Linked DNA regions of Hydrogenophaga sp. SL48. The protein of the gene in region 1 binds, or shares a complex with, the protein of each later gene. Links are inferred from orthologs where the notes say so. Each region holds a gene or a part of one and is shown on either strand. Other genes may lie near its edges.

Region 1 (14,917 bases):
GCCAAGATATCCCATTGCCTGAAGATCGGGGTGCAACTGTGTCAATGATCACGTCCATCGACGCCTGGTTCGTGCGCTGGCAGGTGCGCTTGCTGCTGTTGGCCGGGCAGCAGCGCCAGGCCCTGGCCCGTGTCGATCAGTTGCTGGCCGATCAACCGCTGGAGCCCTATGCCCTCGCGACCAGGGCCCAGTTGCTGACCAACCTGGGCGACAAGCCAGCGGCCATCCTGACCCTGGAGCAGCTGGTGAAGGCCCAGCCGGCCCAGGCTTCGGGTTGGTACAACCTGGGTTATCTGTGCGAAGAAGAAGGCCGCCTCGAACAGGCCGAGGCCGCGTTTCGCCGCGCCACCGAGATCGAACCCGATCTGGACCGCGCCTGGTATGGGTTGGGCCTCAGTCTGATCCGTCAGCGTCACTTCGACGAAGCCATCGTGGCGCTGCGCAAGAACACCGAACTGCAACCCATGAGTCCCTACGGCTGGTACCAGCTGGCCCGGGTTCATGTGGATCGGCAAGAGCCCGACGAGGCGGCGAAGATCATTCGCCACCTCCGAAAGTTCGAGCCGAAGGTGGCGGCACAACTTGAGCGCGAGACAGGACTGGGCGCCGCCCTGACCTGACCGCTCCACCCGGCTCTGGCCGGATGGAGTACCTCGCATTCGCGCTGTGGCGCCCCAGAAGTGGTGGCCAGTCACAGGCTGGTCGCCGAACAACGCGGACCGTCTGCAGACCACCTGAGGAGACGGGTGGTGTTCGCGATCTGCCCGAAAGGGCGTCATTGATGGAGTCGATCAGATGGAATTGACAGATAACCACCGCCGGTATTGGCGGAAAAACCTCAACATCACCGCCGTATTGCTTGCAATCTGGTTCGTGGTGACCTTTGTTGTGAGCTTTTTCGCGAGAGACCTCAGTTTCAACTTTTTCGGTTGGCCTTTCAGCTTCTGGATGGGGGCCCAAGGGTCGCTGGTGGTGTATTGCCTGATCATCGGGTACTACGCTTGGTACATGAACAAACTCGACATCGAACACGGTGTCGAAGAGACCGAGGAGTAACACCATGGCAGGCATGTTCGAAACAGCGGGCGCTGGCGGCGGGTCCAACAAGGCCTTCAAGCAGCAGCTCAACAAGGTCTACAAGTGGTACACGGGGGGCTTTTTCGTCTTCGTGGTGACCCTGGCCATCCTGGAGCAACTCGGCCTCTCACGCGAGTGGATCGGCTTCATCTTCCTCCTGGCCACCATCGGCCTGTATGCCGGCATCGGCATCATGAGCCGGACCACCGACGCGGCGGAGTACTACGTGGCAGGGCGCCGAGTGCCCGCCATGTACAACGGTATGGCCACGGGGGCGGACTGGATGTCGGCGGCGTCCTTCATCGGCATGGCCGGTACCCTCTACCTGACGGGCTACAGCGGCCTGGCCTTCATCATGGGCTGGACCGGTGGCTACTGCCTGGTGGCGCTGTTCCTGGCGCCCTACCTGCGCAAGTTCGGCCAGTTCACCATCCCCGACTTCCTGGGTGAACGCTATGGAGGCAACCTGCCGCGCTTCATCGGCATCGTCGCGGCCATCCTGTGCTCGTTCACCTACGTGGTCGCGCAGATCTATGGCGTGGGCCTGATCACTTCGCGCTTGACCGGTGTGGCGTTCGAGTTGGGCATTTTTCTGGGGCTGGGTGGCATTCTGGTGTGCTCCTTTCTGGGCGGCATGCGGGCGGTGACCTGGACGCAGGTGGCGCAATACATCATCCTGATCGTGGCCTACATGATTCCGGTGGTCTGGCTGTCGGTGAAACAGACCAGCGTGCCCGTGCCGCAGGCAATCTACGGCTACCAGCTGGAGAAGGTCACGGCCAAGGAGAAGCTGCTGGCCAACGATCCCAAAGAGCTGGAGGTGCGCGAAATCTACAAGAAGCGCGCCGCCGATCTGGATGCGAAGCTGAAGGACCCGACCGTGGCGCTGGCCGCCGACAAGGCCGCGGCCGAAGCCAAGCTGGCCGAATTGCGTGCGGCCAATGCACCATCGGCCGACGTGGCCGCGGCAGAGAAAGCGCTGGCAGCCGTTCCCAAGGACGAGGCCGCCGCCAAGAAAGCCTGGTCGGCCGCCAAGACCGCAGCTGAGACCAAGGCCAAGCCGCTCAACGGCATGCCGGCTCACGCGGATCAGTTCACAGGCGATCCGAACGGTGACGAAAAGGCGCAGAAGACCTATAACGAGTCGCGTCTGAACTTCCTGGCGCTGATCTTCTGCCTGATGATCGGCACGGCCGCGCTGCCGCACATCCTGATGCGCTACTACACGGTGCCCAGCGTGAAAGAGGCTCGCCAGTCGGTGACCTGGTCGCTGTTCTTCATCTTCCTGCTGTACTTCACGGCACCCGCTCTGGCGGTGCTGGTGAAATACGAGGTGTTCCATGTGTTGATCGGCACGCCATTCGACCAGTTGCCACAGTGGGTGGCCGCGTGGAACAAGGTCGATCCGAGCCTGCTGTCGGTGGTGGACGTCAACAAGGACAACATCCTCCAGTTGAACGAAATGTCCATTGGTGGCGACATCATCGTGCTGGCCACGGCCGAAATCGGTGGCCTGCCGTACGTGATCTCGGGTCTGGTGGCCGCTGGCGGTCTGGCCGCTGCGCTGTCCACCGCCGACGGGCTGCTGCTGACGATCGCCAACGCGCTGTCTCACGACCTGTACTACAAGATGATCGACCCCAACGCCTCCACGGCGCGCCGAGTGACCATCTCCAAAATGCTGCTGCTGGTCGTGGCATTGATGGCTGCCTATGTGGCGGCGCAGAAACCGGCGGACATCCTGTTCCTGGTGTCGGCGGCGTTCTCGTTCGCCGCCGCAGCCTTCTTCCCGGCGCTGGTGCTTGGCATCTTCTGGAAGCGGGCGACAGGCATTGCCGCGTCGCTGGGCATGGTCGCAGGCCTGGGCATCACCTTCTATTACATGGTGACCACCCAGCCTTGGCTGCGCGGGATCTTCGGTGTCACCTCACCGATTGAGCTGTGGTTCGGCATCCTGCCGATTTCTGCGGGTGTGTTTGGCGTGCCGCTGGGCTTCCTGGTGATCATCCTGGTCAGCATGGTGACACCAGCGCCCAGTCGCAAGGTCCAGGAGCTGGTGGAGCATGTGCGCTATCCCAGCCTGAAGATGTCCTGAGACAGTAGGGGTGCGGGGCTGATGCCCCGCACCCCAGCCAGTCAGCAGCGTGCCGGTCTGTCAATCGACGGACCGGCATTTTTTTGCTAGAATCATGGGCTTCGCCTTGCTGCACCCCTGTTGACGCTGGGGGCAGCTTTTCAATCCACAAGGAGAGTCCATGCGTCATTACGAGATCGTTTTGCTGATCCACCCGGATCAAAGCGAACAGGTTCCAGCCATGCTGGAGCGTTACAAAGGCATGATCACCACCGGCAACGGCAAGATCCACCGCGTTGAAGACTGGGGTCGCCGTCAACTGGCCTACCAGATCAACAAGCTGTCCAAAGCCCACTACCTGTGTGTCAACATCGAAGCCGATCAGGCTGTGATGGCTGAGCTGGAGCACGCCTTCAAGTTCAACGACGCCGTGCTGCGCCACCTGACCGTGCTGAAGAAGAAAGCCGAAACCGGTCCTTCAAGCATGATGAAGTCGGTCGAGCGCGAAGAGGCCCGCAAACTGGCCCAGCCGGAGCAGCGCGAGCACCGTGAACCGCGGGAACCCCGCGAGCAGCGCGCAGAAGCCTGACCCGGGGTGTGACATCGCCAGCAGGTAACCAATTTCAATTGTTGGCCGCGGTGGTTCAGGTTCAAAGCCTGCGCTACACCCCGGCAGGCATACCCGCTGTGAACCTTGTGCTGGAGCACGAGTCCACGGTCACTGAAATGGACACCCCGCGAACGGTGAAGCTGCAACTGAGGGCCGTGGCCTTTGGTGCCATGGCTGAAACGTTGTCCCGACAAGGGCTCGAATCAGTTTCCAGCTTTCACGGTTTCCTGGCGAATGCACGCAACGGCAAAGGTGTCGTGTTCCATATTCAAGATTTCAGCAAAACATAGGAAAGGCCCATCATGGCTGCACCGAAACGTTTCAACAAAGACAAGCGCCCCAAGCGCAACACCCAATCGCTGCTGTTCAAGCGCAAGCGCTTCTGCCGCTTCACCGTGGCCAATGTCGAAGAAGTCGACTACAAGGACGTGGACGTCCTGCGTGACTTCATCGCCGAAAACGGCAAGATCATTCCCGCTCGCCTGACGGGCACCCGCGCGTTCTACCAGCGCCAGGTCAACACCGCCATCAAGCGGTCGCGTTTCCTGGCCATGCTGCCGTACAGCGACCAGCACCGCGTCTGAAAGGGAAACTGACATGCAAATCATTCTTCTCGACAAAGTTGTCAACCTCGGCGCTCTGGGCGACGTGGTCAAGGTCAAAGACGGCTACGCACGCAACTTCCTGATCCCCGCTGGCCGCGCCCGTCGTGCGACGCAAACGGCCATCGCTGAATTTGAAGCGCGCCGTGCGGAACTGGAAAAAGTCGCTGCAGCCAAACTCGCCGAGGCTCAAGCCCTGGGTGAAAAGCTGGCTGCGGTGGCCCTCAAGCTGTCACAAAAAGCCGGTGTGGACGGCCGCCTGTTTGGCTCCGTGACCAACCACGATGTGTCCGAAGAGCTGAACAAGCAAGGCTTTGCTGTGGCCAAGTCGCAAGTTCGCATGCCCAACGGCCCGTTGAAGAACGTGGGCGATTACACCGTGAGCGTGAACCTGCACACCGACGTCACCATCGACGTGAGTGTTTCGGTGCTCGGCGAAACCGCCTGAGTCCCGCCGGATCGGCGGTTCTTCCGCCGGTTGGCCACAAGGCCGCTGCCCTCGGGTCAGCGGCCTTTTGTTTTCCGGGGCGCAGTTATCCTCTTCGTTCCCCAGCCTGTGCACGGGTTGTCCACAGGCTTGTCCCATGACATCCGCGAGGGTGCGGCGTACCATCGTCGATTCAACAGGAACGCCATGTCAGCCGTTTTTTCCAACGCTCTCTCTTCTTTCGACACCGCCCTGGACGATGGCGGTTTCGGGGCCGACCAGCAGGTCGCCCAGTTGAGGGTGCCGCCGCACTCCATCGAGGCCGAGTCGAGTGTGCTGGGTGGCCTGCTGCTCGACAACCAGGCTTGGGACCGGGTGGCCGATCTGGTCAACGATTCCGACTTCTACCGCTACGAACACCGCCTGACCTATTCGGCCATCGCTGCATTGGTCAACGCCAGCAAGCCGGCCGACGTCGTGACGGTGTTTGAGCACCTGCAGAACCTGGGCAAGGCCGAAGAGGCCGGGGGCCTGGCCTACCTGAACTCGCTGGCGCAGTACGTGCCCAGCGCTGCCAACATCCGCCGTTATGCCGAGATCGTTCGCGAGCGCGCCATTCTGCGCAAGCTGGTGGCGGCCAGCGACGAGATCGCCACAGCGGCCTTCAACCCGCAAGGCAGGCAGGTGGCCAAGATCCTCGACGAGGCGGAGCAGAAGATCTTCAAGATTGGCGAAGAGGGCTCGCGCATGAAGGAGGGCTTCCAGGGGATGGACACCCTGGTGGTCGATCTGCTGGACCGTGTGCAGGAGATGGCCGACAACCCGATGGATGTGACGGGTGTGCCCACCGGCTTCATCGACCTCGACCGAATGACCTCCGGCCTGCAAGCTGGCGACCTGGTGGTGCTGGCGGCGCGCCCTTCGATGGGCAAGACGGCGTTTGCGATCAACATCGCGGAGCATGTGGCGCTCAACGAGGGACTGCCGGTGGCGGTGTTCTCCATGGAAATGGGGGCTTCGCAGCTCGCGGTGCGTATCGTTGGCTCCATCGGGCGCATCAACCAGGGCCACCTGCGCACCGGCAAGCTCACCGACGACGAGTGGCCGCGCCTGACCGAAGCCATCGAGAAGCTGCGCAATGTGTCGTTGCATATCGACGAAACCCCGGGTCTGACCCCAAGCGAACTGCGTGCCAACGCACGGCGTCTCGCGCGGCAGTGCGGCAAGCTGGGCCTGATCGTGGTGGACTACCTGCAGCTCATGAGCGGCTCTGGGGCGGCTGGGGGCGACAACCGCGCCACCGAGCTGGGAGAAATCTCCCGGGGCCTGAAGATGCTGGCCAAGGAACTGCAATGCCCGGTGATTGCTCTCTCGCAGCTCAACCGCTCGGTGGAACAGCGCACCGACAAGCGCCCCATGATGAGTGACCTGCGCGAGTCCGGCGCCATCGAACAGGACGCGGACATCATCATGTTCATCTACCGGGATGAGTACTACAACCGCGAAACGACCAAGGAGCCCGGCGTGGCGGAGATCATCATTGGCAAGCAGCGAAACGGCCCGACGGGCGTGGTCAAGCTGACCTTCCTGAACACGCTCACCCGTTTTGAAAGCCTCGCGGGTGGTGGTGACTTTTGAGTCATCGACCACACAAAGAAAAACCCGGCCATGCCGGGTTTTTCTTTGTGGTTGGGTGACGCTGGATCAGAGGACTTCACTGGCATAGTCGGCCAGCCTCGAACGCTCGCCGCGCGCGAGTGTGATGTGGCCACCGTGCGGCCAGCCCTTGAAGCGGTCCACCGCGTAGGTCAGGCCAGAAGAGCCTTCGGTCAGGTACGGCGTATCGATTTGCGCCAGGTTGCCCATGCAGATGATCTTGGTGCCCGGGCCTGCCCGGGTGATCAGCGTCTTCATCTGCTTGGGCGTCAGGTTCTGTGCTTCGTCAATGATGACGTACTTGTTCATGAAGGTGCGCCCGCGCATGAAGTTCATGCTCTTGACCTTGATGCGGCTGCGGATCAACTCATTGGTGGCTGCACGACCCCAATCACCCGCGTTCCCGCCATCGCCCTTGGCCAGGAACTCCAGGTTGTCGTCGAGCGCGCCCATCCAGGGGCCCATCTTTTCTTCTTCGGTGCCAGGCAGGAAGCCGATGTCTTCGCCCACGCTGACGGTGGCACGGGTCATGATGATTTCGGTGTAGCGCCGGTCGTCGAGCACTTGGGTCAGGCCACTGGCCAGGGCCATGAGTGTCTTGCCGGTGCCGGCCGTGCCAGCCAGTGTCACGAAGTCGACCTCGGGGTCCATCAGCAGGTTGAGCGCGAAGTTCTGTTCGCGGTTGCGGCTGGTCACACCCCACACGGCGTTTTTCAGGTGCGTGAAGTCCTTGAGGGTTTTGAGCACGGCGGTCTTGTCGCGGATTTCCGTCACGCGGGCGTACAGCGATGGTTCGCCAGGTGCTTCAAAATAGACAAACTGGTTGATGTAGAAGTGCCCCACCGCCGGCCCACTGACGCGGTAAAACGTGTGGCTGCCGCTTTGCCAGCTCTCGATGGTCTTGCTCTGGCGGGTCCAGAAATCTTGCGGCAGCGCCAGTGCACCGGCATACAGCAGCTCGCCGTCTTCGAGTGTCTTGTCGTTCTGGTAGTCCTCGGCGGCCAACCCCAGGGCCCGGGCCTTGACCCGCATATTGATGTCCTTGGACACCAGAATGACTTCGCGCTGTGGATGTTTGTCGCGCAGTGCATGCACCACGCCAAGAATCTGGTTGTCCGCCTTACCCTGTGGCAGGCTGCTGGGCAGTTCGGCGTTCAGCGGCTCGGTCTGGAAAAAGAGCAAACCCCGCGCGGTCTGGTGCCCCGTGGCAGAAAGCTTGAGCCCTTTGGCCATGTCGCTGCCTTGCTGCGCGGCGAGCGCGTCCAGTGTCCGACTGGTTTGGCGTCCATTGCGAGCGACTTCGGTCATGCCTTTCTTGTGCCCATCGAGCTCTTCGAGCACGATCATCGGAAGGTAGATGTCGTGTTCCTCAAAGCGGAACAAGCTCATGGGGTCGTGCAGCAGCACGTTGGTGTCGAGCACGAACAGGCGCGTTGCACCATGGTGGGGAGCCTTGCCACCGCGGCGACGTGCGCTCCCATGGGGCGTCAACGCAGCTGCCACGGGTGCTGGCAGGGGAGGTTGCTGCACAGCACGTTCGACGCGGGCGGTCTCAGGCTGAGGGGCTGCCACCGCGGCGCGTTTGACCTGTGGGATTGTTTCCGTCTTGCGAGAGCGAGAAGGCGGTTTGTTGGGCATGATGATCGGGTGCACCGAGGCCGCCGGCGCTGATGCTGCGACCTGCAGGGCCTGGGGTGGGGCTGGCAGTATGCTGGAGGCCCCTTCGTGGGGGTCCTCGCTGGATTTCAGGCTGTAGGCATCGGGCGCCAGAAGGGCTGCACGTTTGGAGGGGGCGGGTGGCAATGGCATGGGGGCTTGTTGGGTCAGCGCAAGGCAGAAAAAGAAAAAGCCGCCGGGGGAACCGGGCGGCTTTGCGGGCTGCAGGGGATGGGGGAGGGGATTGGAGCAGAGACGCTTCCCTGGGTCATGAATTCATTATGCACGACTGACTGAACCCGACCGTTCCCGGCGTCTTCGGGTCGATGGCTGTGTCAGGCGGCCTTTTTGAGGGCCTTGACCGCTTTGAGGACCTCTTCCACATGGCCGGGGACCTTCAGGCCGCGCCACTCCTGCTTGAGCACGCCATCAGCGCCGATCAGGAAGGTGCTTCGCTCGATGCCCTTGACCTTTTTGCCGTACATGATCTTGTTCTTGACCACGCCAAACATGTGGCACATCTTCTCTTCGGTGTCAGCGATGAGCTCAAAAGGAAGCTCGAGTTTGGTCTTGAAGTCGTCATGCGACTTCATGTTGTCTCTGGACACACCAAACACATGGGCGCCCGCCTTGACGAAGTCCTTGTACTTGTCACGGAACTGCATGGCTTCGGTGGTGCAGCCGGGCGTGTTGTCCTTCGGGTAAAAGTACAGCACCACCGTCTGACCCAGGTGGGTCTGGTTGCTGACCTTGATGCCGCCGGTGGCCAGGGACTCAAATTCGGGAATGGGTTTGTTGACAACGACTGCCATGCTGCGTGGACCCCTGACGTAGGTTGGTGGAGATGCGTTGGTTTTCCTGCTGTCCACGACTCCCTGGACAACGGCTGCTCTCGGGCGGCTGGGAGGAAAACAATCGGGTATTTTACCCTGAACGGCAGTCTTGGTCCGGCGTTCCTGGAAAGCCTTTTTCTGATGCCGTCAGAGCCGCAGGATTCAGGTGAGCTCTCCGGCCTCGATCAAAAGCGCCGCAATCACCCGCCGGCCTTCGCCCGCCAGGATGTTGTAGGTCCGGCATGCGGCGGCAGTGTCCATGGTCTCGACACCGATGCGGCGGTCCATCAGGCCCTGGACCAACGCGGGGTGGACAAAACGCAGTCTCCGTCCGCTTCCAAACAGCACCAGTTCTGGTGGCGGGGCGCCATCGGCGACCAAGTTGTCGAAGTCCACGGCCGACAGCGTCTCGAAACGGTTCACGCCCCAGGCGCTCAGTGTGCCGGATGCGTTCAGGATCAGGCTGCCTGTGTGGCGCTGCCCGTTCACGGCAATCCATCCATCACCATAGGCGGTGACCGAGAGGGCATCGGGTTTGTCGGCGTGCAGTTTCATGGGGTGGCGGTGTGCGGTGCAAGGGCCACGCTGGCGACGGAAGCGCTGTCGAACTGTGGTCAAATTGCAGGTTTTCCCTTGCGGGCCTACGTAATATAGCGCCCGAAGGTGATGTCCCTGATCCCCATGTGTCCGCCTGACTCCCACGGAGGGAATTTGAAAACCATCCAGAAATCCGCCAAGCTCGCCAATGTGCTCTATGACGTGCGAGGCCCGATCGTGGAGGCGGCCAAGCAGATGGAAGACGAAGGCCAGAAGATCATCAAGCTGAACATCGGCAATCTGGCGCCCTTTGGTTTTGACGCACCGGAAGAGATCCAGCAGGACATGATCCGCAACCTGCCGGAGTCCTCTGGCTACTCTGACAGCAAGGGCATTTTTGCAGCGCGCAAGGCGGTGATGCACTACAGCCAGCAGCAGGGCGTGGTGGGTGTGACACTGGACGACATCTACCTCGGCAACGGTGCCAGCGACCTGATCAGCATGGCAACCAACGCCCTGCTGGACGATGGCGACGAGCTGCTGGTGCCCGCGCCCGACTACCCGCTGTGGACCGCTTCTGCGAGCCTGTCCGGCGGCAAGCCGGTCCACTACCTCTGCGATGAAGCCAACGGCTGGATGCCGAACCTGGACGATATCCGCCGCAAGATCACGCCACGCACCAAAGGCCTGGTGGTGATCAACCCCAACAACCCCACAGGCGCCTTGTACAGCGATGAGTTGCTGCTCGCCCTGGTGCAGATCGCGCGGGAACACGGGTTGCTGCTGCTTGCCGACGAGGTGTACGACAAGGTTCTGTACGACGATGTGAAGCACACCGCGCTGGCGAGCCTGTCCACCGACGTGGTGACCCTGACCTTCAATTCGCTGTCCAAGGCCTATCGGGCCTGCGGATACCGCGCCGGCTGGATGGTGATTTCGGGCGACAAGACCTGTGCCAAGGATTACATCGAAGGCCTGAACATGCTGGCCAACATCAAGCTCGGCTCCAATGTGCCGGGGCAGTGGGCCATTCAGACGGCCCTGGGTGGCTACCAGAGCATCCACGATCTGGTCAAAGAAGGCGGGCGTTTGCGCCGTCAGCGCGATCTGGCCTACGAACTGATCACGGCCATTCCCGGGGTCAGCTGCGTCAAGCCGAAGGCGGCGCTGTACATGTTTCCCCGTCTGGACCCGGTGATGTACCCGATTCCGGACGACCGGCAGTTCTTCATGGAAGTGTTGCGCGCCACACGCGTGATGCTGGTGCAGGGGACGGGGTTCAACTACCCCGACCAACAACATTTCCGTATCGTGTTCTTGCCGCACGAGGACGATTTGCGCGAGGCGATCGGGCGTCTGGCGAAGTTCCTGGACGGCTGGCGCAAACGGCACGGCACCTGACGCCGTCATCAAAGGCCGGCGCCAACGTCATCAATGGCGTGGCGACAGGCCGATAGCATCGTATTTCCCCGGGGTGGGTGTGTATCCCCTCTGTTTTTGAGCGAATGAGACAAAGCATGAAACCGATCCAAGTAGGCCTTCTGGGCATAGGCACCGTGGGCAGCGGCACGTTCAACGTGTTGCAGCGCAACCAGGAGGAGATCAAGCGCCGCGCAGGCCGTGGCATTGAAATCACGATGGTGGCCGACCTTGACGTGGCGCGTGCCCAGAGCGTCGTCGGTCCGGACGTGAAGGTGGTGAACGACGCGCGCGCCGTGATCGCCAACCCCGAGATCGACATCGTGATCGAGCTGATCGGCGGCTACGGCATCGCCAAGGCACTGGTGCTGGAAGCCATCGCGGCCGGTAAGCACGTGGTCACCGCCAACAAAGCCTTGCTGGCCGTGCACGGGACCGAGATCTTTGCGGCGGCTTCGGCCAAGGGTGTGATGGTGGCGTTCGAAGCGGCCGTGGCCGGTGGCATTCCCATCATCAAGGCCCTGCGCGAAGGCCTGACGGCCAACAGCATCCAGTGGATCGCCGGCATCATCAACGGCACCACCAACTTCATCCTGTCCGAGATGCGCGACAAGGGACTGGATTTCGATGTTGTGCTGAAAGAAGCGCAGCGCTTGGGCTACGCCGAAGCCGACCCGACCTTCGACATCGAAGGTGTGGATGCGGCCCACAAGGCGACGCTGATGAGCGCCATCGCCTTCGGTATCCCGGTGCAGTTCGACAAGGCCTACGTCGAGGGCATCACCAAGCTGGGTGCGGCCGACATCAAATACGCTGAACAGCTGGGTTACCGCATCAAGCTGCTGGGCATCACCAAGCGCACAGCCCAGGGCATTGAACTGCGTGTGCACCCGAGCCTGGTGCCATCCAAGCGCCTGATCGCCAACGTCGAAGGCGCGATGAACGCCGTGGTGGTGCAGGGCGACGCCGTGGGCACCACGCTGTACTACGGCAAGGGCGCGGGCAGCGAGCCCACCGCCTCGGCCGTGATCGCCGATCTGGTGGACATCACCCGCCTGCACACCGCCGATCCGCTGCACCGCGTGCCGCACCTGGCCTTCCAGCCCGATGCCATGAGCGACCTGAGCGTGCTGCCCATGAGCGAGGTGGTGACCAGCTACTACCTGCGCCTGCGCGTGGCCGACGAGGCCGGCGTGCTGGCCCAGGTGACGGGTCTGCTGGCGAACGCCGGGATCAGCATCGACGCGGTGCTGCAGCGCGAGGCCGACGAAGTGGGCGGCGAGGGCGCGACGTCCACCGACCTGATCATCCTTACGCACGACACCCGCGAGGGCACCATGAACGATGTGCTGGCGCAGATGCAGGCGTTGCCCAGCGTGCTCGCGCCCATCACGCGGATTCGAAAAGAAGAACTGAACTGAGATGCTGTACCTCTCCACCCGTGGCCATCCGGACCGCAAGCACTTCTGCGAAATCCTGCTCGAAGGCCTGGCGCCCGACGGCGGGTTGTACCTGCCCGAGCGCTATCCGCAGGTGGATGCGGCCACGCTGGCGCGCTGGCGCGCGGTGTTCAACGGCGGCGCACCCGGCGGTTATGCCGCGCTGGCGTTTGAGGTGCTGTCGCTCTACATCGATGACATTCCCGCCGCCGATCTGAAGGCGCTGTGTGAGAAGGCTTACACCGAAGCGGTGTATGGCACAGCGGCCATCGTGCCGCTGAAGCAGCTCGAAGATGGCTTCTACCTCGAAGCCCTGTCCAACGGCCCGACTCTGGCCTTCAAGGACATGGCCATGCAGTTGCTGGGCCACCTGTTCGAGTACGAACTGGCGCGTCGCGGTGAAGCGCTCAACATCCTGGGTGCGACGTCGGGCGACACCGGCAGCGCGGCCGAGTACGCCATGCGTGGCAAGAAGGGGGTGCGTGTCTTCATGCTGAGCCCGCACGGCCGGATGAGTCCGTTTCAGCAGGCGCAGATGTTCAGCCTGATGGATCAGAACATCCACAACATCGCGATCGAAGGCGTGTTTGACGACTGCCAGGACATCGTCAAGAACGTCAGCAACGATCTGGACTTCAAGCGCAAGTACAAGATCGGTACCGTCAACTCGATCAACTGGGCGCGCCTGCTGGCGCAGGTGGTCTATTACTTCGCCGGCTATTTCCAGGCGACCACGGACGACGAGCAGAAGGTGAGCTTCACCGTGCCCAGCGGCAACTTCGGCAACATCTGCGCAGGTCACGTGGCCCGTCAGATGGGCCTGCCGATCGAGCGCCTGGTGGCGGCCACCAACGAAAACGACGTGCTCGACGAATTCTTTCGCACCGGTACCTACCGGGTGCGTGGCAGTTCGGACACCTACGAGACCTCCAGCCCGTCGATGGACATCTCCAAGGCCAGCAACTTCGAGCGGTTTGTGTTCGACCTGCTGGGTCGCGACGGTGCGCGCACGAAGAGTCTGTTCGACGACGAGTTGCGCCTGCACGGCCGCTTCGACCTCGGTACAGACCCGCTGTTTGCGCACGCCGCCACGCATTTCGGTTTTGCCAGCGGCAAGAGCATGCACGCCCACCGCCTCGCGACGATCAAGGACACCTTCGAACGTTTCGGCGTGATGATCGACACCCACACCGCCGACGGGGTGAAGGTGGCGCGCGAGCTGCGCCGCCCGGGCGAGACGATGGTCGTGCTGGAAACGGCGCTGCCCATCAAGTTCGCCGACACCATCCGCGAAGCGCTGGGGCGCGACCCGTACCGGCCCGCCCAGTTCGATGGCATCGAAGCCCTGCCCAAGCGGGTGCGGGTGATGCAGGCCGACACGGTCGCGGTCAAGCGCTACATCGTTGACCATTGCCCGGTGTGAGCACCGGCAACGTTCGCAGATGAAGGTCGTCGGCTTCGCCGGTTTTTCGGGCTCCGGCAAGACCACGCTGGTCGAGCAGCTGATCCCGGCGTTCAAGTTGCGCGGCCTTCGTGTGTCGGTGGTCAAACACGCTCACCACCAGTTCGATATCGACCATCCGGGGAAAGACACCTGGCGCCACCGGGAGGCCGGCGCCTTCGAGGTGGTGGTCGCTTCGGCGAAACGGCTGGTGCTGATGCGCGAGTTCGAGCGCGATCGCGAGCTGAGCGTGCACCACCTGCTGGCCGAGCTGTACGCCGGCGTGGACTGGGTGCTGGTGGAAGGTTTCAAGGACAGCGACCTGCAGAAAATCGAGGTCTGGCGCGCGGCCAGTGCCAAGCCCGCCCGCTACCCTGACGACCCGTTTGTCGTGGCCATCGCCACCGACAGCCCGGGACAGCTGCCCGAAGCGACCCAGCGGCCGGTGCTGGATTTGAACGATGCCGACGCCCTGGCCACCTGGCTGGTCGACAATGGAGATCGTTTCGACTACAACCCCGACGCCTATCTCTGACCACGCTGTTGCGCAGCACCTCTCACCACTGTCCATGACCGCTGCACCCCATCCCCAACGTGCTCCTTTGATGTCGCTGGACGACGCGCTGAACGGTGTGCTCGACCGCGTGACGCCGCTGTCGCGCACGGAGTCCGTGGCCACCTTCGAGGCCGACCGACGCGTGCTCGCCAGCGACCTGGTGTCTGCGATGCACGTGCCGCCGCAGGACAACTCGTCGATGGACGGTTACGCCGTGCGTGTGGCCGACGTGACCGAAAAAGGGGTGGTGCTGAATGTCAGCCAGCGCATCGCCGCCGGTCATGCGGCCCAGCCGCTGCAGCCGGGCACCTGCGCGCGCATCTTCACCGGCGCGCCCTTGCCGGCAGGTGCCGACGCAGTGGTGATGCAGGAGGACACGCGCGAGGTGGGTGGCGACTTGCACGCGGTGCACATCGACGTCGTGCCTGCGCCCGGTCAGTGGGTGCGTCGCGCGGGTGAAGACGTGACGCGTGGCGCTGTGGTGCTGCCCCGTGGCACCCGGCTGTCTCCCGCCAGCCTGGGCCTGGCCGCGGGCATCGGCATGGCGCACCTGAACGTGATGGCGCGGCCGCGTGTTGCCTTGTTTTCCA
Region 2 (15,011 bases), 520 kb from region 1 along the record:
AAAGGGCGGGCTTGGTTTCCAAGACCGGTTTTTCTGGTTGTCTCCTCGGGTCCTTTTCGAAATTCGGTTTCATCGGACCCCTTAAGCCCCAGCCGCAAGGCCGGGGCTTTTTTTATGCCTCAGCCTTTCAAGCCAGCGCTCAGTGGCTGGCCAGTGCACGGTGCCTGGACAACTCCAGCTTGAGGCGCGGCAAGGCCGCCTGCATCGCGGCCCGCCCGGCATCGATGCTGCGCTGGCGCGAGGTGAAGTCGGCGCTGCCCACCCCCGCCAGCGCCGGTCGCACCACCACGTTGGCCCCGGCCAGCTCCAGCCGGTTGATGCTCTGGCCCATGATGGCCGTCGTTTTGGGCAGCAGGCTCAGCAGGCCGTTGGACGGCAGGTCCTGTGGGTCGGCCGAGATGTCCACCGCCAGCACCACCTCGGCGCCCATCTCGCGCGCCTGGCGCACCGGCACGGGTGCGACCAGGCCGCCGTCCACGTATTCGCGCCCCGCGATGGCGACCGGGTTGAACACGCCGGGCACGGCGCTGGACGCGCGCACGGCCTGCGCCGCGTCGCCGCGCCGGAACAGCACGCCCTGCCCGGTGCCGAGGTCGGTGGCGAGGATGCCCAGCGGCAGCTTCATCTGCTCGATCAGCTTGCCGCCCACGGCCTGGCGCACGTAGCGCGCCAGCGCCTCGCCGCGCAGCAGGCCGCGGCTGACCAGCGGGAGTATCCAGTCGGTGAGGGTGGCTTCGTCCATGCTCAGGGCCGCGCGTTCCAGCTCCGTGGCGTCCTTGCCGCTGGCGTACAACGCAGCCACCAGGCTGCCCGCCGAGGTGCCGGTGACCACGTCGGGGTGGATGCCGTTGGCTTCCAGCACCTGAATGACCCCCACGTGCGCAAAGCCGCGCGCGGCGCCGCCCCCCAGCGCCAGACCCAGGCGCGGCGCGCGCTGGGGCACCTCCACCACGGGTGGCGGCACGGTCGGCGGTGGCACGGTGGGCGGGGTGCTGCAGCCTCCCATCACCAGCAAGGCCAGCGGCAACGCCCAGCCAAAACGGGTTTTGACCCAGATCAAAGAAAGCTTATCAAGAACTATTCGCATTTCTGTTAGCATCGATTCCCGTGGTTTCCCGAGGCACCGTGCCCGGGGATCCAGCCCCACATTGTCCACGTCCGTCTCTCTGAAAGCCCCCATGAAAAAGCTTGCTTCCCTCACGCTGATCCTGGCCGCCAGCGCCGCCGCCCTGAACGCCCAGGCCCAGGACAAGGTGCTCAACCTCTACTCGGCCCGCCACTACCAGACCGACGAGGCGATGTACGACAACTTCACCAAGACCACCGGCATCAAGATCAACCGGGTGGATGCGGACGACGCCGGCATCGTGGCGCGCCTGCGCGCCGAGGGCGCTGCTTCGCCGGCCGACGTGATCCTGCTGGTGGACGCCGCGCGCATGGCCTCGGCCGACAGCCAGGGCCTGTTCCAGCCGTTCAAGTCCGCCAAGCTGGACGCGGCCATTCCCGCCAACCTGCGCGCCGACGCCACCAAGGACGGTGTGACCTGGACCGGTTTCTCGACCCGCGCCCGCGTGATCGTGTACGACCCGCTGCGCGTCAAGGCCGCCGACGTGGCCACCTATGAGCAGCTCGCCGACCCCAAGCTCAAGGGCCTGGTCTGCACGCGCTCGGGCTCGCACCCCTACAACCTGTCGCTCTTCTCCACCGTGGTCGAGCGCCTGGGCGACGCTAAGGGCGAGGCCTGGCTCAAAGGCGTGGTGGACAACATGGCACGCGCACCCAAGGGCGGCGACACCGACCAGATCAAGGCCGTGGCCTCGGGCGAATGTGGCGTGGCGCTGACCAACACCTACTACCTGGCGCGCCTGATCAAGTCAGACAAACCGGACGAGCGCTCGGCCATGGAGAAGGTGCGCGTGGTGTTCCCGAACCAGGGCACCAGCGGCACGCACGTCAACATCGCCGGCGCGGCCATGGCCAAACACGCCAAGAACCGCGACAACGCCATCGTCTTCATGGAGTACCTGGCCAGCCCCTTCGCCCAGGACTACTTCGCCAACGGCAACAACGAGTTCCCTGCCGCCAAGGGCCTGAAGATCGCCAACCCGGCCATCACGGCCATGGGCGGCGACAACTTCAAGGCCGAGCAGATCCCGCTGGGCGTGGTCGCGAAGAACATGACCAAGGTGCAGCAGATGATGGACCGGGTTGGGTACAAGTAACCCCCCTGCGCCGCTTTGCGGCTTCCCCCCGGAGGGGGGACAACGCGAGTGGCCCGGCAGAGCCGGTTCCACCGCGTTCTGGGGCAACTTCCCCTCTCACGATCCACCGCCTCTCCGGCGCACGTGTATCCCACTCAGAATGCGGCGGAACCGGCTTTGCCGGGCCGCTCGCATTGCCCCTTGAGGGGCTGAGCGGTTACGCGCAGCGAACAAGCGATGGGGGTGGTTCAATTCAACAGTTTGCGCGCCCGGTGCAGGCGCACGAACAGGCTGTCCTGGCTGATCGCCAAGCGCTCGCACACCACCTCGGTGGCTTCATCGTGCAGCACGCGCCACTGCATCACGTCACGCAGCCCTTGAGGCAATTGTTCGATGCGAGCGAGGGTCAAGGCCAGGCGCTCGCGGTGCTCGGCGAGTTCGTCCGGGCGGGCGGCGGCGCATTCGAACTGCAGGGCCTCGTCGTCTTCGGTGTCGGCGTCCATCTCGTGGTAACGGGCGCGGTCCCTGATCAAATCCACCAGCTTGTTCTTGAGGATGCCGGTGAGCCAGCTGCGCAGCGCGCTGCGGCCTGAAAACGCCGCGCACCCGGACATCACCGCCTCGAACACGTCGTGCACCAGGTCTTCGGCCAGCATCGGATCGTGGAGTTTGCGCCGGGCGAACCGGATCAGGTAGCTGCGGTGGCTCACCATCTCGGTCCAGCAGACGGTGCCGGTGGGGGGTGTGGAGAAGGCAGATAGCTGGGCGGTGTTCATGGCGGGCTCCGGTTCGGATGGGATGCCTCCACTGTGGTGAGCCCAGATCACAGCCCGCTATCGAAAGATCACATTTCGATAACAATCGGGTAAGAAAGCGCTCACGCAGCGGACCCATTCCCATGAATGCCATGAAGCAGATCCTGATCGCCGAGGACCAGACCGACATCCGGGACCTGCTCGCCCTGAACCTGCGCGGTGCCGGCTATGGCGTGAGCGAAACCCGCGACGGGCCGTCGGCGCTGGCGCTGCAGACCGAGGCTGGACACGACCTGCTGGTGCTCGACCTGATGATGCCGGGCCTGGACGGGCTGGAGGTGTGCAAGACCTTGCGCTCGCGCGGTGACCACACGCCCATCCTGATGCTCACCGCCAAGTCCACCGAGCTCGACCGGGTGCTGGGCCTGGAACTGGGCGCCGACGACTACCTCACCAAACCCTTTTCCATCGCCGAGCTGCTGGCCCGCGTCAAGGCGCTGCTGCGGCGCTCGGAGCTGCTGCGCGCGGCGCAGGCGGCCCAGAGCCTGGCCGCGGATGCTGGCGCCCCACTGGTCAACGGCGAGCTGGAGATCCACCCTGTCAAGCGCCTGGCCCGGGTGCGCGGCATGAACCTCGATTTCACGGCGCTGGAGTTCGATCTGTTGCTGCATTTCGCCCAGCACCCCGGCCACGTGTTCTCGCGCGGGCAGCTGCTCAACGCCGTCTGGGGCTACACGCACGACGGCTACGAACACACGGTGACGACCCACATCAACCGCCTGCGCGCCAAGCTGGAAGCCGACCCGCTGCGCCCGGACTTCATCCTCACGGTGCGCGGCGCGGGCTACAAGATGCGCGAACGCCCGTCGCGCTGAGCCATGAAGGTTCGCGCCAAGATCGCCCTCACGATCTTCCTCACGGGTCTGTTCACCGTGCTGGGCGTGGTGGTCGCCATCGTGCTGGCCTACGAGCGCTTCGAACACGAGTCGGCCTACTACCGGGCCGACGCCTTCCTGAAGCGCGTGGTCACGCAGCACAACGACCTGCTGGGCATGCGGGAGCGCTTTGGCGGGGACTTCACCGACTTCCTCGCCAACCTGGTGCTCTACGAACCCGACACCCAGCTCTACCTGCTGGACACCCAGGGCACCGTGCTCAGCACCACCGGCACCACCCCGCTGCCGCCGGGCTTCAAGGTGCGCATCGGCCCGGTGCTGGAGGCCGCGGGCGACACGCCCATGCCCTATGTGCTCGGCGACGACCCCGAGCACATGGACAAGCGCGTGGTCATCGCGGCGCGCCCCCTGCGGTTCGCCTCCATACAGCCCGACCGGCCGGTCGATGGTTACCTGTACCTGGTGTGCCGCCCCCGCGTGTTCGGGGAGGGGCGCATGGCGGCCTTGCGCAGCACGCTGTCGCAGCCCGCGGCGCTGATGGTGCTGGCGGTGGTGGCGCTCGCCACCCTGCTCGCCACCTGGGCCACCGCCACCCTCACGCGCCCGCTGTCGCGCCTCACACGATCGGTCGGCCGGGTCACGCAGGCCGGGCTCGACGACATGGCCTCGACCGACCCGGACGGGCCGGGCCCGTCGCTAGACCTGCCCGATGCCCAGGGCAACGATGAATTCGGGCAACTCGCGCGCGGCATCGACGCGATGCTCCAGACCTTGCGGCGGCAGTGGAGCACGCTGCGGCGCCTGGACCACTTCCGCCGCGAAGGCGTGAGCAACCTCTCGCACGATCTGCGCTCCCCGCTGACCGCCACCACCGCCTGCCTCGAAACCCTCGACGCCCGCTGGGCCGGCGACGCCACCCGCGACGACGACCGCCGGCTGGTCGCGGTGGCCCTGCGCAACACGCAGAACGCGGCCCGCCTCGTGCAGAGCCTGGGCGACCTGGCCCGCCTGGACGAACCGACGTTCCAGCTCAACGCCGAGGTGCTGGACCTGGGCGAGCTGCTGGACGACGTGGTCATGCGCTTTGCCGAGCGCGCGCGCCTTCAGGGCATCCGTCTGCAGGTGGCCGAAGACCCCGGCGCCGCACAGCGCCCCGCGCTCGCGGCGGTGGACATCGAACTGTTCGAGCGCGCGGTGGCCAACCTGGTGGACAACGCGCTCAAGTTCTCGGGCCGCGGCAGCGTGATCCAGCTGAGCGCCGGCCGCCACACCGGCGAACACGGCGAGGTGGTCAGGGTGCGGGTGAGCGACAACGGGTCGGGCATGGCGGCCGCAGACATTCCCCACCTCTTCGATCGCTTCTACCAGAGCCGGTCCAGTGTGGCACCCGCCACCGGCGAAGGCGGCAAAGGCCTGGGCCTGGCGATCGTGAAACGCATCGTCGACCTGCACGGCGGGTGGCTGCGCGTGTCCAGCGAACCAGGTCGTGGGACCGACGTCACCCTGGAACTTCCGGCCGCCTGAAGCCCGCCGAGCGCCCTGGGCGATAATTGACGTTTACGTCAACGTCAATTCACCATTCGAGGAGCACACCCATGGACATTCAAGGCAAGGTTTTCATCGTCACCGGCGGCGCATCGGGCCTGGGCGAAGGCACGGCGCGCATGCTGGCTGCGAACGGCGGCACGGTCGTCATCGCCGACATGCAGGCTGAAAAAGGCGAAGCTGTCGCCCAAGAGATCGGCGGCGCTTTCGTCAAATGCGACGTCAGCAGCGAAGCCGACGGCCAGGCCGTGGTCGCCAAGGCGGTCTCGATGGGCAAGCTCATGGGCCTGGTCAACTGCGCCGGCATCGCGCCGGCCGAAAAGACCGTGGGCAAAAACGGCGCGCACTCGCTGGCCGTGTACACCAAGACCATCATGGTCAACCTGGTCGGCAGCTTCAACATGATCCGTCTCGCCTCGGAAGCCATGTGCAAGAACGAACCCGAAGCCACCGGCGAGCGCGGCGTGATGATCAGCACCGCCAGCGTGGCGGCCTACGACGGCCAGATCGGCCAGGCCGCCTACGCGGCCAGCAAAGGCGGCGTGGTCGGCATGACGCTGCCCATCGCGCGCGACCTGTCGCGCAACGGCATCCGCAACATGACCATCGCCCCCGGCATCTTCGGCACGCCCATGCTGTTCGGCATGCCGCAGGAAGTGCAGGACGCCCTGGCCGCCAGCGTGCCCTTCCCCAGCCGCCTGGGCACGCCGCAGGACTATGCCAAGCTGGCGAAACACATCATCGAAAACGACATGCTCAACGGCGAGGTGATCCGCCTCGATGGCGCGATCCGCCTGGCGCCGCGCTGAGGAGGGACACCCCCCGCGCCGCTTCGCGTCCCCCCCCTCAAGGGGGGCGGCACTGGCCGTCCGGCAGAGCCGGCCCGGCGGTGCCCTTGTGGGCACCATTTCATGCGCAGGGATCGCTCTCCGGCGCCATGGAAAACCAATACCGATTCGCCTTCAAAGCGGTATGAAGCACTTCCTGCCTTCTCGAAGAGCCTGGCTCAGCGGTAGGCCAGCCGGGCCTGCTTGAGGTCGATGCGGCCCTGCACCACCTTCTCCAGCGCGTCGTGGCGCAGGCTGCGCATGCCCTCGTTCACGGCGGTGTCGAAGATCTCGCCAGGCCGTGCGCGGTTCTGGATCAGCCGCTTGATCTCCCGGCTGTTCTGCAGGATCTCGTAGACGCCCATGCGCCCCTTGTAGCCCTTGCCGCCGCAATGCTCGCAGCCCACCGCGTGGCGAACCCGCACCTCGCCGGGGGTGGCCACGCCCGCGGCGTCCAGCAGCCGGGCCTGGGCCTGCGGCAGGCCGAGGCTGCTGCCCTCGCGGTACTCCTCCAGCAGCGCCGTCCAGGACGTGTCGTCGAGCGCGCTCGTGCTTGCGCAATGTGGGCACAGGGCGCGCACCAGCCGCTGCGCCACCAGCCCCAGCAGCGAATCGGCGAAGTTCATCGGGTCCATGCCCAGGTCCAGCAGGCGCACCACGCTTTCGCTGGCGTTGTTGGTGTGCAGGGTCGAGAGCACGAGGTGGCCGGTGAGCGAGGCCTCGATGGCGATCTTCGCGGTCTCGGCATCGCGGATCTCGCCGATCATGATGATGTCCGGGTCGGCGCGCAGGAAGCTGCGCATGGCGCTCGCGAAGGTCAGCCCGATCTTGGCGTTCATCTGCACCTGCCGCAGCCCGGGCTGGGTGATCTCGATCGGGTCTTCGGCGGTCCAGATCTTGCGCTCGGCGGTGTTCACCTCGGCCAGCATGGAGTGCAGTGTGGTGGTTTTTCCCGAGCCGGTCGGCCCCACGGCGAGCACCATGCCAAAGCTGCGCTGCGAGAAGCCCGCAATGGTCTCCAGGTCGCGCGGCTGCAGGCCCAGCCGCGAGAGTGGCAGCGGCTTGGCCGATTCGAGCAGGCGCAGCACCACGTCTTCCAGCCCGTCGTGGGTCGGCATCACCGCCACGCGCAGCTCCAGCGCCTGGCCGCCGAATTCGGAGAAATCGATCTTGCCGTCCTGCGGGCGGCGTCGCTCGGCGATGTCCAGCCGCGCCATGATCTTGATGCGCGAGACCAGCGGGCCGCGCAGCTTCGCCGGCAGCCACAGGTAGGGCTCCAGATCGCCGTCGCGCCGGAACCGGATCGCCGTCAGCGCCTCGCCCGGGTTGGTCTCGATGTGGATGTCGGAGGCGTGCAGGCGCTGCGCCTCGGCGATCATCTGATTGACCAGGCGCACCATGCCGGCCGACTCGCTGGCCGAGGCGAGCTGCTCGGCCTCGGCGCCGCTGCCCAGCTCCACCATCGCCTGCATCACCAGGTCGTCCACGAGCACCCGTTCCTGGGAGCTGCCCGCGCCTGGCGGCGCCAGCTTGCGCCACAGCTCGTCGACGACGGCCGGTGCGTGGCGAGCGTGGTTCGCGCGTTCCACGCGCTCCTGCACCTCCAGCCGCCGCTCGATGGCCTCGCGGCTGCCCCAGACCAGCGCCACCGAGTGGCCGGTCAGGCTGCGCAGCTGCTGGCGCAAGGCGTCGCTCGTGGGCGCACACGACGCGATGTACAGCTGCTCGTTGGCCATGCCCAGCGGCACCACGTTCAGCGCCTGCGCGTGGCGCAGCGGCAGCAGGTCGAAGGCCTTGGGGTCCCCCTCAAACCCCAGCACCTCGATCTCCACCAGCCCCGCCACCCGCGCCAGCGCGCGGTGCAGTTCGTCTTCGGTCAGCAGGAGGCGCTGCACCAGGTCGCCCGAGCGCGAGCGCAGCAGGTCCGGGTCTTCGGCCACCAGCTCGCGCAGGATGCCCTCGTCCAGCAGGTGCAGTTGACGCAAGGCTTCGCTCAAACCCACGATCGGCCGCCGGCGCTGGGTGTCCTGTGCGTTGATCAGCTGCGGCAGGGTCTGCACCAGCGCACGCGGTGCGGCGCAGAAAGACCCCGAGTCGGAGCCGGGCGTGATGGTGAGGGTCATCGAATCTCCTGTAGAACACGTGCTGGGCACCCGTGTGCCAGCAGGATCAACATACCCTGAAAAAGTAACAATTTGTTTGACGTCGGGCAAGCCGTGTCTGATCCACCCCATGAAAGCCATGTCCATGCCACATTTTTCACAGGCCCACCGGATCGCGGGCCGCGCCTTGACGGCGGTGGTCATCGCCGTCGCCCTGGCCGCGTGCAGCGCCCCACCGGCTTCCCCCTGGGCGTACCAGCCGCCCATGCTGCCTCAGCAACCCGAGTCGGCCACGGGCTGGAGCGCCAAACCCGGATGGGCCTACCCGCGCGAGGCGGTGGCCGCCGCGAATCCGCTGGCCGCCGACGCGGGCGCCCAGGTGCTGCGCGCGGGAGGCAGCGCGGTGGACGCCGCCATCGCCGTGCAGATGGTGCTCACGCTGGTGGAGCCGCAGTCCAGCGGCATCGGCGGCGGCGCCTTCCTGCTGCACCACGATGGCCGGCGCGTGCAGGCCTACGACGGCCGCGAGACCGCGCCTGCAGCGGTCGATGGCAACCTGTTCATGGGCACCGACGGCCAACCGTTGCCGTTCATGGAGGCGGTGGTCGGTGGTCGCTCGGTGGGCACCCCCGGCGCGGTGGCCATGCTGGCGCTGGCGCACCGGCATCACGGCAAGCTGCCCTGGGCGAAGCTGTTTGAACCGGCCATCACCCTCGCCGAGCAAGGTTTCGCCGTCAGCCCCCGGCTGCACGGCCTGCTGCAAGCCGAGACCGCGCTCAAGTCCGACCCGGTGGCCGCCGCCTATTTCTACCGCGCCGATGGGCAGCCCCACCCGGTGGGCCATGTGCTGAAGAACCCGTCGCTGGCGGCGGTGCTGCGCGACATCGCCATGCAGGGGCCGCGTGCGCTGCACGAGGGGCCGGTGGCGCGCGCCATTGTGGCCAAGGCGCAGCAACACCCCGCGCAACCGGGCCGCCTCTCGCTGGACGACCTGCGGCGCTACCAGCCCAAGGAACGCGAGGCGCTGTGCTTCGACCACCGGGCCCTGCAGCGCCTGCTGCGCGTCTGCGGCTTCCCGCCGCCCAGCTCGGGCGCGGTGGCCATTGGCCAGATCATGGGCCTGCTGGCGCGCACGCCGCAGGGCGCGGCGCCCCTGAGCGGTGAGCCGGGCGCGGAATGGCTGCACAGCTACATGGAGGCGTCGCGGCTGGCGTTTGCCGATCGCGCGCTGCACCTGGCCGACCCCGATTTCGTGGCGCCGCCCGCGGGCCGCTGGGACAGCCTGCTGGACACGCGCTACCTCGACGAGCGCGCCCGCCTGATCGGTCCGCAGCGGGCGCCACAAGCCCCGCCCGGCCAGCCCGGTGGGGTGGCCAGCGCGCACGCGCCCATGCCCGAACAGCCGGAATACGGCACCAGCCACATCAGCATCGTGGACCGCTGGGGCCACGCGCTGGCCATGACCACGACCATCGAGGCGGGCTTCGGCGCGCGCCTGATGGTCACGACCGACCCGTCGCGCCCTGGTGGCTTCCTGCTCAACAACCAGCTCACCGATTTCAGCTTCACCCCCGCCGACGCGCAGGGCCGACCCGTGGCCAACCGCGTGGAGCCAGGCAAACGGCCGCGTTCGTCGATGTCGCCCACGCTGGTGTTCGACAAGGCGAGCGGGCAACTGCTCATGAGCACCGGCAGCCCGGGCGGCGCGCTGATCATCCACTTCACGGCCAAGACCCTGCTGGGCACGCTCGGCGGTGGTCTGTCACCCCAGGCCGCCATCGACCTGCCCAACTTCGGCACGCTGGGCGGCCCGGTCATGCTGGAAGCCGGCCGCTTCCCGGCGAGCACCGTGCAGGCGCTGCAGCAGAAGGGTCACACGGTGAGCGAAACGCCGATGCCGAGCGGGCTGCAGGCGATCCAGCGTGGTGTGAAGGACGGCCGGCCGGTGTGGCTGGGCGGGGCCGATCCACGGCGCGAGGGGGTTGTGGCGGGGGATTGAGGCTTGGGTGCTTTTGGCGGGGCAGCTGTTGGTTTGCTGCTGCTCAGGTGCTTGGTTCTTCGTTGCACCCTTCCTTCGGCGCTCGGCCGTGTGGGCAGGGGCAGGTGGTCCGGGTGTTCGTTCTCCGTCCCACCTCTCGGGCGTCTGCGTGGGCACGCTGCCGTTGCTTCATCAACACCGTTGCAGCACGGACGCTCTGTGGCAACCGCGAATGGGGACTGTGCCCGCCCACCCAAACCACCTACCCCGACGTGATGTTGGAGCGAAACAGCAGGCACGCCCACCTGTCTTTGAGGACGATGGTGGCTCCCCCGGGCGCAGGCCCCCTTCGCCGTTGTCACAGAGGCGGTTCACCCGCCCGGTGTTGACGAGGGAGCGGCTGCGCGCCCATCCGCCCGACGGCGAGCGTGGGCCGGAGAACGGGGGTGACGCCATCGTCCAGCGCGAGGTGCGGGCGCGAAGTCTGGGCGCGAGGTGCTGGCGCGAAAGGACGTCAAACGTCGATGGCCGCCGCCGACCCCGCCCGCTTGCGCAACTCAAACTTCTGGATCTTCCCGGTGCTCGTCTTGGGCAGTTCACCGAACACCACAAAACGCGGCACCTTGAACCCGGCCAGGTGTTTCTTGCAATGCGCCACGATGTCTTCGGGCGTGGTGTGCACGCCGAACTTCAGCTCCACAAACGCACACGGCGTCTCGCCCCACTTGGCGTCGGGCCGCGCCACCACCGCCGCGGCCAGCACGTCCGGGTGGCGGTACAACACGTCCTCCACCTCGATCGACGAGATGTTCTCGCCGCCCGAGATGATGATGTCCTTGCTGCGGTCCTTGATCTTGAAATAGCCGTCGGGGTACTGCACCGCCAGATCGCCGCTGTGGAACCAGCCGCCGGCAAACGCCTCCGCCGTCGCCTTCGGGTTCTTCAGGTAACCCTTCATGGCGATGTTGCCCTTGAACATGATCTCGCCCATGGTCTCGCCGTCCAGCGGCACCGGCAACATGGTCTCGGGATTCAGCGCCCGCACGTCGCGCTGCAGGTGGTAGCGCACGCCCTGGCGCGCGTTGAGGCGGGCCCGCTCGCCGATGTCCAGCGCGTCCCAGGCCTCGTGTTTGGCGCAGACCGTGGCCGGGCCGTAGACCTCGGTGAGGCCGTAGACATGGGTGAGGTCAAAGCCCATCTGTTCCATGCCCTCGATCATCGAGGCCGGTGGCGCCGCACCGGCCACCATGGCCTTGATGCCAGCGGGCACGCCTTCTTTCATCGAGGCCGGTGCATTGACCAGCAGGCCGTGCACGATGGGGGCGCCGCAGTAGTGCGTCACGCCGTGGTCGCGCATTGCGTCGAAGATCGCCTGCGGGTCCACGCGGCGCAGGCACACGTTCACCCCCGCGCGCGCCGCGACCGTCCACGGGAAACACCAGCCGTTGCAGTGGAACATGGGCAGTGTCCAGAGGTAGACCGCGTGCTTGGGCATGTCCCACTCCAGCACGTTGCTGATCGCATTCGTCGCCGCGCCACGGTGGTGGTAGACCACGCCCTTGGGGTTGCCGGTGGTGCCGCTGGTGTAGTTGAGCGCGATGGCGTCCCACTCGTCGGCGGGCAGGCGCCAGGCAAAGGCCGGGTCGCCGCCAGCGATGAAGGCCTCGTAGGTGGTGCTGCCCACGGGCTGGGATTCACCGGTGAAGAGCGCGTCTTCCACGTCGATCAGCAGCAGCGGCGTGCTGGCCTGGCGCAGCTTGAGCGCCTTGGCCAGGGTGCCGGCGAATTCCGGGTCCACGATCACCGCCTTGGCCTCGCCGTGGTCGAGCATGAAGGCGATGGCTTCCGGGTCGAGCCGGGTGTTCAGCGCGTTCAGCACCGCGCCCGCCATGGGCACACCGAAGTGCGCTTCGACCATGGGCGGCGTGTTGGGCAGCATCACGGCCACCGTGTCGTTCTTGCCGATACCGGCCTTTTGCAACGCACTGGCGAGCTGGCGCGCGCGGGTGTAGGTCTGGCTCCAGGTCTGGCGCAACGCGCCATGCACGACGGCCAGCCGGTCGGGGTAGACCTCGGCGGTGCGCTCGACGAACGACAGCGGCGAGATCGGGGTGAAGTTGGCCTCGTTGCGGGGCAGGTCCTGGTCGTAGATGCTCGTCATGCGGGTCTCCGGGTTCGTCAAAATCGTTGGGGGAGAATAGCCCCGTGGCCATACCGCAGACTTTCATCCAGGAACTGCTCAATCGCGTCGACGTGGTCGACGTGGTGGGGCGCTACGTCCAGCTGAAAAAAGGCGGAGCCAACCTGATGGGCCTGTGCCCGTTCCACGGCGAAAAGTCGCCGTCGTTCAGCGTCAGCCCGACCAAACAGTTCTACCACTGCTTCGGCTGCGGCGCCAACGGCAACGCCATCGGTTTCCTGATGGAACATGCCGGCATGAGCTTCATCGAGGCGGTGAAGGACCTGGCCCAGCAAACCGGCCTGCAGGTGCCCGAGGACGACGCCTCGCCGCAGGACCGCGAGCGCGCCGCCCAGCAGCGCCAGAAGCAGGTGACGCTGAACGATGTGCTGGACAAGGCGGCCCACGCCTACATGAAACAGCTCAAGGCTTCGCCACGTGCGGTGTCCTATCTGAAGGGCCGCGGCCTCTCGGGCGAGATCGCCAAGACCTTCGGGCTGGGCTACGCGCCCGAGGGCTGGCGCAGCCTAGCCAGCGTGTTCCCGGACTACAGCGATGCGCTGCTGGTCGAGTCCGGCATGGTGATCGCACACGAGGATGAAAAAGGCCAGGACGGTGAAGCGAAACGCTACGACCGCTTCCGCGACCGCATCATGTTTCCGATCCGCAACGTCAAGGGCGAGTACATCGGCTTTGGCGGACGCGTGCTCGACAAGGGCGAACCCAAGTACCTGAACTCGCCCGAGACGCCGGTGTTCAGCAAGGGCCGCGAACTCTACGGCCTGTTCGAGGCGCGCACCGCCATCCGCGTGGCGGGCTACGCGCTCGTCACCGAGGGCTACATGGACGTGGTGGCCCTGGCCCAGCTGGGTTTTGCCAACGCCGTGGCCACGCTGGGCACGGCCTGCACGCCCGACCACGTGCAAAAGCTCTTCCGCTTCACCGACAGCGTGGTCTTCAGCTTCGACGGCGACGGCGCTGGCCGCCGGGCCGCGCGCAAGGCGCTCGACGCCGCCCTGCCCCTGGCCACCGACACGCGCAGCGTGAAGTTCCTCTTCCTGCCCGCCGAACACGACCCGGACAGCTACATCCGCGCCAACGGCGAAGAAGCCTTTGCGCAGTGCGTCAAAGAGGCCGTGCCGCTATCGCGTTTTCTGGTCGATGCCGCCAGCGCCGACTGCGACCTGACCAGCGCCGAAGGCCGCGCCCGCATGGCCAGCCAGGCCCGCCCGCTGTGGAACGCCCTGCCCGACGGCGCCTTGAAGCGCCAGCTGATCACCGAGCTGGCCAACGGCATCGGCATCGGCAGCGCCGACCTGCTGCAGCTCTGGCAACAGTCCAACGGCGGCGCGCGCTCCCCGCGCCCGAACCGTGAAGCACCGGCACCGCAGGAACCCGGCTACGACGGCGGCAGCCACCAACAGGGCCACGACGACGCCCAGGGAGGTGGCTACACCCCGTCGTACCCCCCCTCCAGCGGCGGGTCGTATGGCGGCGGTGGCAACAGCGGTTACGGCAAGGGCAGCTACGGCAACAAGGGCTATGGCAAATGGCGCAAGGGCCCTCCCCCGCCACCGCGCATGCTGGGCTCGCGCCGCTCGGGCGGCAGCCGGGCCGACCGCGCCGTGGGCCTGCTGCTGGCCAACGCCCAGGCCTGGGACACGCTCTCCGCCGACGACCACGCGATGCTGGCCCACCTGCCGGCCCCGCACGGTCCGGTGTTTGCCTGGCTCGAAGCGCAGCTGCACGAACACGGCCCCCAACCTTGGTCCGCCCTGCGCGAGGCCCTGCGCGGCAACGAGCACGAAGCCTTCATCTGCGCCGAGGTGGAACAGGCCACCATGGGCGCGGATTCGGCGCTGGAGCTGGCCGAGCTCGCCGACGTGATGGACCGCCTGCGCGGCGACGCCCTGGAAGCCCTGGCCGGTCTGCTGGCGGCGCGGGTGCAACAGGGCGACGCCTCGGCCTTCGAGGACTACAAGCGGGTCAATGAACGCATCAAGGCCTTGAAAAGCGGTCCGCCGGTATAATCTAGGGTTTTGCACCGCAAGCGCGACAGCAGCACCTCCGGCACAGGCCTGCCCCCAGACAGGGGCGACACGGGAATCCCCCTGGCCACCTCAGCGACCCGCCCCGGTCCTGACGGAACCCCGCAAGGACTGCACACCAAATGTTCGCCCACACAGCTTGCAGGCCCATCCTCACCGGCGAGTGATGGGCGTTGTGCCCGACAAAACCACCGTGGATGGTCTGCCCCACGCGGTTTGTCGTCGGTTTTTGTGAGTCCTGCCGGTTCTTTTTCTGACATTTTTTTTGAGGTCCTCATGCCTGCGAAGAAGTCCAGTACGCCCGTCGTGTCCCACGCAAAAGCCGCACCACAAACCAGTGCGAAAGCAGCGCCAGCCAAAGCGCCTCCGAAGAAAGCCCCTGTTGTGACGACTCCCAAGACCCCTCCCAAAGCCGCTGCCAAGGCGCCTGCCGCCAAAACCAACGTGAGCAAGGCCCTCCCGGAAGAGCTCGAATCCGAG

What was found.
Region 2: the proteins of dnaB (region 1) and dnaG are in contact, whole or in part, in a crystal structure (PDB 2R6A), measured with the Geobacillus stearothermophilus proteins. The link is inferred for Hydrogenophaga sp. SL48 from one-to-one orthologs. Residues at the interface, in WP_033016901.1 of Geobacillus stearothermophilus: Ser13, Glu15, Ala16, Gln18, Glu91, Leu92, Asp94, Ala95, Val96, Pro97, Thr98, Ala99, Ala100, Asn101, Tyr104, Tyr105, Ile108; in WP_049624496.1 of Geobacillus stearothermophilus: Lys456, Leu457, Leu458, Pro459, Ala460, Asn463, Ala464, Leu467, Leu535, Leu536, Ile537, Ala538, Gln544, Glu545, Asp548, Tyr549, His552.

The regions. Positions count from the first base shown.
Region 1 is NZ_CP063400.1:2,149,926-2,164,842, reverse strand. Bases 4,376-7,212 are described here. They hold dnaB (replicative DNA helicase), read left to right. Parts: upstream 4,376-4,997; coding sequence 4,998-6,428; downstream 6,429-7,212. Other genes in these bases: IM738_RS10265 (PhoH family protein), read right to left, coding at 6,495-7,212; rplI (50S ribosomal protein L9), read left to right, coding at 4,376-4,811. Also shown: IM738_RS10310 (hypothetical protein), read left to right, coding at 1-48; IM738_RS10305 (tetratricopeptide repeat protein), read left to right, coding at 45-620; IM738_RS10300 (DUF4212 domain-containing protein), read left to right, coding at 796-1,056; IM738_RS10295 (sodium:solute symporter family protein), read left to right, coding at 1,061-3,172; rpsF (30S ribosomal protein S6), read left to right, coding at 3,333-3,740; priB (primosomal replication protein N), read left to right, coding at 3,749-4,051; rpsR (30S ribosomal protein S18), read left to right, coding at 4,064-4,345; more of rplI, read left to right, coding at 4,359-4,375; more of IM738_RS10265, read right to left, coding at 7,213-8,255; IM738_RS10260 (peroxiredoxin), read right to left, coding at 8,438-8,914; IM738_RS10255 (Mth938-like domain-containing protein), read right to left, coding at 9,098-9,490; IM738_RS10250 (pyridoxal phosphate-dependent aminotransferase), read left to right, coding at 9,647-10,873; IM738_RS10245 (homoserine dehydrogenase), read left to right, coding at 10,990-12,312; thrC (threonine synthase), read left to right, coding at 12,314-13,753; mobB (molybdopterin-guanine dinucleotide biosynthesis protein B), read left to right, coding at 13,740-14,306; IM738_RS10230 (molybdopterin molybdotransferase MoeA), read left to right, coding at 14,341-14,917. UniProt on the Escherichia coli protein: The main replicative DNA helicase, it participates in initiation and elongation during chromosome replication. Travels ahead of the DNA replisome, separating dsDNA into templates for DNA synthesis.
Region 2 is NZ_CP063400.1:2,670,265-2,685,275, forward strand. Bases 12,081-15,011 are described here. They hold dnaG (DNA primase), read left to right. Parts: upstream 12,081-12,509; coding sequence 12,510-14,513; downstream 14,514-15,011. Other genes in these bases: IM738_RS12665 (acyl-CoA synthetase), read right to left, coding at 12,081-12,465; rpoD (RNA polymerase sigma factor RpoD), read left to right, coding at 14,808-15,011. Outside these bases: IM738_RS12625 (patatin-like phospholipase family protein), read right to left, coding at 140-1,006; IM738_RS12630 (extracellular solute-binding protein), read left to right, coding at 1,179-2,222; IM738_RS12635 (RNA polymerase sigma factor), read right to left, coding at 2,450-2,977; IM738_RS12640 (response regulator transcription factor), read left to right, coding at 3,100-3,831; IM738_RS12645 (HAMP domain-containing sensor histidine kinase), read left to right, coding at 3,835-5,376; IM738_RS12650 (3-hydroxyacyl-CoA dehydrogenase), read left to right, coding at 5,448-6,206; IM738_RS12655 (GspE/PulE family protein), read right to left, coding at 6,404-8,347; IM738_RS12660 (gamma-glutamyltransferase family protein), read left to right, coding at 8,466-10,325; more of IM738_RS12665, read right to left, coding at 10,819-12,080. UniProt on the Escherichia coli protein: RNA polymerase that catalyzes the synthesis of short RNA molecules used as primers for DNA polymerase during DNA replication.